4 regions of the Mesorhizobium sp. P2_F7 genome follow, and region 2 is predicted to be linked to each of the others. Evidence: predicted binding sites of a transcription regulator. Region 2 holds the regulator's gene; each other region holds the start of a gene.
The links. Region 2 encodes PhoB, which activates phosphate uptake and scavenging genes when phosphate is short. Its sites were predicted from a motif close to TGTCATNNANCTGTCAT; they were not measured.
Positions count from the first base shown of each region.

Region 1: a site for PhoB is predicted at 1,347-1,363, ahead of AC1DZ8_RS22435 (esterase-like activity of phytase family protein). Genes of this name have one in related genera too.
Region 3: a site for PhoB is predicted at 1,490-1,506, ahead of olsB (l-ornithine N(alpha)-acyltransferase). Genes of this name have one in related genera too.
Region 4: a site for PhoB is predicted at 893-909, ahead of AC1DZ8_RS29810 (bifunctional 2',3'-cyclic-nucleotide 2'-phosphodiesterase/3'-nucleotidase). Genes of this name have one in related genera too.

Region 1 covers NZ_JBFUFA010000007.1:111,647-113,845, reverse strand. Annotated here, with positions in the region: gene AC1DZ8_RS22435 (esterase-like activity of phytase family protein) at 1-1,245, opposite strand, end outside; gene AC1DZ8_RS22430 (bestrophin-like domain) at 1,479-2,171, shown strand.
Region 2 covers NZ_JBFUFA010000002.1:577,697-579,895, forward strand. Annotated here, with positions in the region: gene pstB (phosphate ABC transporter ATP-binding protein PstB) at 1-140, shown strand, start outside; gene phoU (phosphate signaling complex protein PhoU) at 182-886, shown strand; gene phoB (phosphate regulon transcriptional regulator PhoB) at 903-1,592, shown strand; gene AC1DZ8_RS08185 (ROK family transcriptional regulator) at 1,623-2,199, opposite strand, start outside.
Region 3 covers NZ_JBFUFA010000008.1:192,854-195,052, reverse strand. Annotated here, with positions in the region: gene AC1DZ8_RS24275 (trimeric intracellular cation channel family protein) at 1-472, shown strand, start outside; gene olsB (l-ornithine N(alpha)-acyltransferase) at 551-1,426, opposite strand; gene AC1DZ8_RS24265 (response regulator) at 1,602-2,199, opposite strand, start outside.
Region 4 covers NZ_JBFUFA010000015.1:63,793-65,991, reverse strand. Annotated here, with positions in the region: gene AC1DZ8_RS29815 (NAD(P)/FAD-dependent oxidoreductase) at 1-870, shown strand, start outside; gene AC1DZ8_RS29810 (bifunctional 2',3'-cyclic-nucleotide 2'-phosphodiesterase/3'-nucleotidase) at 1,009-2,199, shown strand, end outside.

The DNA of each region.
Region 1 (2,199 bases), on a different contig from region 2:
ATGCAGGCCGAAGCGGCCGAGTTCCTTGTTGTCGTTGATGTTGATAAACGGCGTCAGCTTGGCCGGCATGACCGAGGGGTCGAGCACGCCCTTGGGCGCTACCGGCTTGTCGGCGGCATCGAAGGCGCCGCCGGCAATGTCGGTGGCACCAGAGACGTCGACGACGAAGATCTGGCGCACAAGCGAAGTGTCGCCCTTCACGCCCTGGCCGTTGCCGCTGTCGCGCGCCAGCATCAGCAAGGTCTTGTCGGAGAGCGCCACGATCTCGCTCTGCGCGGCGATCTTGGTCTTGCCCTTGTCGTCCTTGAACACCGGCAGCGGCACGACATATTCATGCGCCAGCTTGAGGTGCGCCGGGTCGGTGGCGTCATAGACCAGTGCGCGGGTGTTCTGGCGCGTCGCGCCGGAATCGCCGCCATCCTGGCGGGGCGCGGACTGTAGCACCGCGATCAGCGACTTGCCGTCCGGCGTCAGCGCCATGCCTTCGAGGCCCTGGTTGTTCTGGCGGCCGGTTTCGGGATCCTTCGGATCGGGCTCGGCGGCACCGGGGCCCGGATTGTCGGAGGCGAAGTTCGGCGTGCCCTTGCGCATCGGCACCAGGGCGGCCGGCGGCTGCGTTGCCGACAACAAATGGCCCTCGGCCGAGAAGCGGTAGATGTTGGGGCCGTATTCGTCGGAGATGAACATGGTGCCGTCGGGCAGCCGGGCGATCGCCTCGTTGTCGAGCGCCAGCTTGCCATTGGCCTCGGGCAGGATCGGCAGCTCGCCGCTTGCCGCGCGCACGCCGTTCAACGGATCAAGGCCGGTGGCGTCGGCGCCCTTGTCGTCGGTCAACAGCAGGGAATCGGTGAGCGTCGCCTTGACGCCGGTCTGTTCCTGGCCGGCGGCGGGCGTGGCACCTGGTGCAACCGGGGTGAACTCGATGCCGATGGTGTTGAGGCGCGGCCGGTAGTCGGTGGTGCCGACGACATTGTAGCCACGGTCCGGCAGCAGCCACAGCGAACCTTTGTAGCCGTCGGCGCCATGCGTCCAGCCGGCGGCGTCGATCGACATGCCGGAGCCGGAGCCGAAGGTCTCGCCGAACTTGTCCTTCAGGTCGGCCGGGAGGCGACCGACGCCGACCAGGCCCTTGTTGACGAAACTGACGCCGCCAACGGTGGCGGTGCTGTCGGCAAGGGCAGGGGTCAAAGCGGTAAACAGCGCCAATGCGGCGCCGAGCGACACGGTTCGGTGCGAGATTTTCATGGAGATCCTCTTTGTGACAAGCCTTCAAGCGGCCGAGACTGCAAAGGGCTCCGCGTCGCATCGACGATGTCGCCCCCCGCGAAGCGGTCTAGGACGCGAACATGATACTTGCGTGACAGAGCATTCTGACAGCCATTGGCATTCGGTGCTTGCCGTGCAGAAATGGCTGCATGCAGGAAACACTCATCGCGGTGGCCGTTTTCCTCTGCCTGACGGCGGCGCCGCTGGCCAGCATGGCCGTCTACGGCAGGTTGCCAGCCCATCACCGTGACGACGACACCAACGCCGTGGTTCGGCTCGCCGCCAACCTGTTCGTCGTCATGACCTCGCTGGTGCTTGGTCTCATGATCAACTCGGCCAAGAACACTTTCGAGTCGATCGACCGCAACGTGCACACATATGCGACCGAGTTGATCCTTCTCGACCGGTCGCTTCGGCAATATGGGCCCGAGACCGCCGAGGTCCGTCAGCCGCTGGTCGCTTATGTACAAAGACAGACCAACAACTGGACAGAAGCCAACGAAACACCCCTCGTCGCCAACCGGCTGTCTGAACGTCTGTTGACCGAGATCAGCACACGATTGACCGCTCTGCAGCCTGCTGACGCAGCGCACGGTTCCCTGCTGGAGGACGCCCGCCAGCATCTGCAGAAGGTAGTGGAACTGCGCTGGGCTTTGATCGAGCAATCCGAAGGTACCATCCCGCGGCCGCTTATCGTTATGCTCGTTGCGTGGCTGGTGCTTATCTTCGCCAGTTTCGGTTTCAGGGCGCCGCGAAATGCCATCACCATAGAGACGTTCGTGGTGTCGGCAGCGCTGATTGCCGGAGCGCTTTACCTGATCCTCGATATGGATGTGCCGTTCTCCGGCCCGATCCAGATTTCGTCGGCGCCTTTGCAGAGGGCTTTGGTCGAATTGCTACAGTGAGGCGGAACCCACCGCGTTCCAGTGCATT
Region 2 (2,199 bases):
TGCAGCAGGCGGCGCGCGTGTCGCAGCGCACGGCGATGTTCCACCTCGGCTACCTGGTCGAGGAGGGCGCCACCGACAAGATGTTCACCAACCCCGACGACAAGCGCACCCAGGACTATATTACCGGCCGCTTCGGCTGAGCCGTCCAGCGGTTGAATTTTCAGGCACGAGGACCAGGATCATGGGTGAACATACCGTCGCTTCCTTCGATGAAGAACTGGGGCAGATCAGCAAGCTGATCCGCGACATGGGCGATCTGGCCGGGTCGATGGTCAGCGGCTCGACCAAAGCGCTGCTCAATTCCGACAATGCGCTGGCGCAGCGTGTCGTTTCCGATGACGCCATCATGGACGCGCGCCAGCGTGAACTCGACGACCGCGCCATCACGCTCATCGCCAAGCGCCAGCCTATGGCCAACGATCTGCGCGCCGTGGTCGGCTCGATCCGCATGGCCGGCGACCTCGAGCGCATCGGCGACCTCGCCAAGAACATCGCCAAGCGCGTCGGCACCGTCGGCCTCAGCGTCACGCCGCGCGACCTCTCGCACTCCATCGATGCGATGGCGCAACTGGTGCTGATCCAGGTGCAGGGCGTTGTCGAGGAGTATGCTGCCGCCGATGCCGCAGCGCTGGCGAAACTCCGGAATGAGGACGAACGCATCGATGTCAAATACACGTCGGTGTTTCGTGAGCTCTTGACCTACATGATGGAAGACCCGCGCAACATCACAGCCTGCACGCATCTCCTGTTCTGCGCCAAGAATCTCGAGCGCATCGGCGATCATGTCACCAACATCGCCGAAAATGCCTATTATGTGCTGACCGGCCAGCAATTGCCCGCCAATCGCCCGAAGCAGGACGAGACGGCGATGGCCACATCGCCCTGATAAAGGTGAACCGCTGATGATTGCGCCACGCATCATGGTCGTGGAGGATGAGGAGCCGCTGGGCGTGCTGCTCCGCTACAACCTCGAATCCGAAGGCTACCAGGTCGAGGTGGTGACACGCGGCGACGAGGCCGAAATCCGGCTGCAGGAAAATGTTCCAGACCTGCTGGTGCTCGACTGGATGGTGCCGGCGGTATCCGGCATCGAGCTCTGCCGGCGTCTACGCATGCGGCCCGAGACCGAGCGGCTGCCGATCATCATGCTGACCGCGCGCGGCGAGGAGAGCGACCGGGTGCGTGGCCTGTCGACCGGCGCCGACGATTATCTGGTCAAGCCGTTCTCGACACCGGAATTCATGGCGCGCGTGAAGGCGCTGCTGCGCCGTGCCAAGCCGGAAGTGCTGTCCAGCGTGCTCAAGGTTGGCGACATCGTGCTCGARCGTGAATCGCATCGCGTCTATCGCAAGAAGAGCGAGATCAGGCTCGGGCCAACCGAGTTCCGGCTGCTTGAATTCATGATGCGCCACCCCGGCCGAGTGTTCTCCCGCAGCCAGCTGCTCGACAATGTCTGGGGCGAAACGATCTACATCGACGAGCGCACGGTCGACGTGCATGTCGGTCGCTTGCGCAAGGCGGTCAACAATGGCCGCATGCCGGACGTGATCCGCACCATCCGCGGCGCCGGCTACGCCATCCGCGAAGACTAGAGCCCGGCGCGCCGGGCCGTCGCCGGCCTCTCAGGCGACGTGCTTGCCGGTCTTCGCTTGAATGCCGGGCGCGAAAATCTCCTGGTCGACGAAGCCGAGCGCGCGCATGGCGCAGCCTTCGCGGATCAGCGGCAGTTCGTTGGGCTCGGTGTCGAAGGAAATCGATTTCGAGTGCTGGCCGCCGGCGGTCTGGGCAATCGCCTCGCGCAATGCCGGCTCGATCAGGTCGAAGGCGGCGGCGCTGACACCGACCATGGCGACAGGAGCGGGGTCGATCAGCGCGAACAGGCTGCCGAGGCCGAAGCCGAGCGCCTCGCCCGCCTTTCGATAGGCTTCGCGCTCGGGGCCATCGGTCTCGCGGGCGCGTGCGGCAAGCGCCCGCATGTCGGCGTCGCCGACATCGACCGGTTCGGCATCCTCGCTCATCATTCTGGCGCTGCGCCAGATGGCGTAGTTGCCGGCATAGGCCTCGACGCAGCCGCGCCGCCCGCAACGGCACAGCGCGCCGCCGGGACGGTGGATCATGTGGCCGAACTCGCCGCCGGACGAATGGGTGCCGGTGAACAGTTCGCCCTTCAGCACCAGCCCCATGCCGATGCCGTGCGAG
Region 3 (2,199 bases), on a different contig from region 2:
GCCTGTCTTTTGGGTCGCCAACTCCGGCTATGTGCTGATCTGCGCGGCGGTTGCGGTGCTGGTCTTCTTCATCGCCCACCGCTTCGACTCGCGCTGGAAATGGCTGCTCTGGCTCGACGCGATCGGATTGGCGGCCTTTTCGGTGATGGGCGCAGCCAAGGGGCTGGCGATCACCGGTTCCCCGGTCGTCGCCGTCATCATGGGCGTGCTGACCGCCACATTCGGCGGCATTCTGCGCGATCTGCTGGCCGGCGAGCCGTCGGTGCTGCTGAGGCCCGAAATCTACGTCAGCGCGGCGCTCGCGGGCGCCGGCCTTTATACGCTTGGCGATCTTGCCGGACTGCCGCCGCTTGCCTCTGATCTCGCCGGTTTTGTCGCGGCGTTCCTGGTGCGCGGCGGCGCGCTCAAATTCGGCTGGACGTTTCCGTCCTACAAGAGCCGCCCGGGAAGGCGTCCGGAGGATATTCCGTAAGGAGAGGGATTAGTGAGTAGGGAATAGTCAGTAGTGAGAAGGCATTAATCACGGCAGCCTTCACTACTGCCTACTGCCTTACGCCGCAAACCGCTGCGCTTCGCCGCCATAGTAGTTCACATAGCGGGCGCCGATTTCCTTGACCGGCATCACCACGAACACATCGACGGTCGAGAATTCGCGGTCGATGACGCAGCCGTCGCCGATGCGGGCGCCGACGCGCAGATAGCCCTTGACCAGCGGCGGCATGGCCGCAATCGCCGCCTTGGCGTTGACCGCCTCGATCGGCATCAAATCCATCGAGCAATAGCGTCCGGCGACCGCCCGCACATCCCAGGCCGAATTGGTGCGGCAGTGATGGGCAAGATAGGTGAGCGCCTCGGCATGCGCCGCCGGCACCGTGCCGTGGAACGAGGCGCAGCCAGTCATCACGCCGATTTCATAGTGATTGATGTAAGCCCAGATGCCTTGCCACAACGCCTCGATGGTACGCTTGGAGCGGTATTCCTTAAGAACACAGGAGCGGCCGAGCTCGAGGAAGCGCTGGCCCGGATGGCGCGCGATGAGCTTGGTCAGCTCGAATTCGCCTTCGGAATAGAAGCCGCCGGCGGTCGCCGCGATCTCTTGCCGCAGCAGGCGATAGGTGCCGACGATGCGGCGGTGCTCGGGGCCGGAGATCGAGGTGTCCAACACCAGCAGATGGTCGCAGAGCGGGTCGAAGCGGTCGGCGTCACGCCGATCCTGCGCCTGGAACAGGTCTTTCCTGGCGCCAAGCTCGTCATAAAATACCCGGTAGCGCACTTCCTGCGCGGCAGCGATCTCGGCCTCGTTGCGGGCAAGCCGCACTTCGAGATTGCCGATCCGGCCCAGCGGAGCGCCTGTTGCGACGGCATCGGCACTACGCGCGGCGAGCAAAGCGCCGCCTGCGTTGGGCCGAGTGTCACATTCCGGCATAACTGTATGCACGAGTGATTCTCCTTCGAGCCATCCCTCTTGGCACGGGGATACGGTGTAGGTGCAACAGGATTGTGACAGTACCGTGATACGGCGCTGCGGGCAATACTTCGTCGGCTGGCGAAAACCCTCAACCGGCTACCTTACGTGATGACAGACGCACGCCGAGGTGGCCTCAGGCGGCGACCTGGCCCTCGACAGCATGGACCAGCGCCTCGGGGTCGAGCGGCTTGGTGACGAAGCCGCTGGCACCGTGGGCGAGCACGGTGTGGCGGGTCTTTTCCTGGCTGTCGGCCGAAAGCACCATGATCGGAACCGGCGGCATGGCCATTTCTTCCTCGTGGCGGCGGATGGCGGCAATCGCGTCCAGCCCGTCCATCACCGGCATGTGCAAATCCATCAGCACAACATCGAAACGGTGTTTCAGCCCGGCTTCGGTGATTGCCTCGACCGCGGCCTTGCCGTTGCCGACAACCTTCACCCGATGCCCTGCCTTCAGAAGCGTGGCGCGGGCCAGCATGGCGTTGATGTCATTGTCTTCGGCGATCAGCACCGACAGGCCTTGCTGGCGCGCGCCGACGGCACGAAGGGAGGCCGCGCCACTTTTTTCCGGCTTCTTGGGAAGGGGTAAAGCAGGAGCATGGCTGGTCAACAATACGCGCAGCAGTGTTTCGCCGCGCACCGGCCTTGCCAGGAAGGTGGTGTAGCCGCTGGCGCGGAATTCGCCAAGCATGCCGCGGTCGGTCGGAGCGATCAGCGTGATCGCCTCGCAA
Region 4 (2,199 bases), on a different contig from region 2:
ACCACCATCCGCCGCCGCATCCTGCTTGCCTTCGAGCAGGCCGAGCGCGAGACCGATCCGGCCAAGCGCCAGGCGCTGCTGACGCTGGTCATTGTCGGCGGCGGCCCGACCGGCGTCGAGCTTGCCGGCACCATCGTCGAGCTCGCGCATGAGACGCTGCGCGGCGAATTCCGCAACATCGACACGCGTGAGGCGCGCGTGGTGCTGGTCGAGGCCGGTGACCGAATCCTGGCCAATTTCGCGCCGCAACTGTCCGACTATGCCCGCACGGCGCTGGAACGGCTGGGCGTCACGGTGGAGCTTGGCCGCGCCGTCACGCGCCTGGACGCCGAAGGCGTCGTCTTTGGCGATACCCATCTTCCCGCGCGGACTATCCTGTGGGCCGCCGGCGTTGCCGCCTCGCCCGCAGGCGAGTGGCTGGGCGCACCGGTCGACCGGGCGGGCAGGGTGATGGTCGAGCCCGATCTTACCGTGCTGAACAGTCCAGAAATCTTCGTCATCGGCGACACGGCGCATGTGTTGCGGCCGGATGGCAAGCCGGTGCCGGGCGTGGCGCCTTCCGCCAAGCAGGAGGGCAAGCATGTTGCCGCGACGATCAGGGCGCGGCTGGCCGGGGACAGTGCTGCGCGTCCCTTCCGCTACAAACATGCCGGCGACCTCGCGACGATCGGCAAGTGGGCGGCCGCGATCGATTTCGGCTGGATCAAGCTCACCGGCTGGCTCGCCTGGTGGCTGTGGGGCGTGGCCCACATCTACTTCCTGATCGGCTTCCGCAACCGGCTGTCGGTATCGCTTAGCTGGCTATGGATTTATCTCACCGGCCAGCGCAGCGCCCGGTTGATCACCCAGGGCGATGACGACAAGGGCTGAGGTCTTCCTGTCGGCCACGGATATTCATCCAGCCGTCACCTTTTGCTGATCGATTGACCTCCCGATGGACATGGCCAGTTTTCGGCGCGAAGGTTTCGGCCGGGGCTGGGCTGTTCACGTCGCTGGGAAGGAAAACCAATGTCGCCTTTGTTCCACCCCGTCTCCCGTCGCGGTTTTCTTGCCGGTGCGGCCGCTACAGGCGCGCTGATCATGCTGCATCCGTTTTCCGCCCGCGCTGAGGCCAACCAGGCGCACCTCAGGATCATGGAGACCACCGACATCCACGTGAATGTGCTGCCTTACGATTACTACGCCGACAAAGCGAACGACACGATGGGCCTGTCGCGTACGGCGTCACTGATCGCGGCGGTGCGCAAGGAAGCCACCAATGCCATGCTGATCGACAATGGCGATCTCCTGCAGGGCAACCCGATGGGCGACTACATCGCTTACGAAAGGGGCCTTAAGGATGGCGACCTGCATCCGATCATGAAGGGCATGAACCTGCTCGGCTATGAATGCTCGACGCTCGGCAATCACGAGTTCAATTACGGCCTGTCGTTTCTCGACAAGGTGCTGGCCGGGGCCAATTTTCCGTTCGTCTGCGCCAATCTGATCCGCGGCACCGAGCTTGCCGCCAACCCGCGCGACGACAAGCTCTATCTCAAGCCCTACGTCATCCTGGACAAGAAGATCAAGGACGGGTCGGGCGCTGAGCAGCCGATCAAGATCGGTATTATCGGCTTCGTGCCGCCGCAGATCATGGTCTGGGACCTGAAGAACCTCGAAGGCAATGTCCGGACGCGCGACATCGTCGAGGCGGCCAAGGCCTGGGTGCCTGAGATCAAGGAGGCGGGCGCCGACATCGTCATTGCGCTCTCGCATTCCGGCATCGATATCAAACAGGGCGATGGCATGGAGAACGCCTCGTTCTTCGTCGCCGGCGTCGAGGGCATCGATGCGGTGTTCACCGGCCATCAGCATCTGGTTTTCCCCGGCAAGAAGGACTTTCAGGCGCTTGACGGCGTCGACGCCGAGAAGGGCACGCTGCAAGGCAAGCCGGCGGTGATGGGCGGCTTTTGGGGTTCGCATATGGGCCTGATCGACCTTTTGCTGGAACGCGATGGATCGAAATGGCGCGTGGTCTCGGCGACTTCGGAGGCACGGCCGATCTACGAGCGCGTCGACAAGGCGAACAAGCCGACGGTGGCGGACGACCCGCGCATCGTCGATGCGCTGAAGGCGGACCACGAGGCGACGCTTGCCTATGTGCGCCGCCCGGTCGGCAAGACGTCGGCGCCGCTTTATTCCTATTTCGCGCTGGTGGCC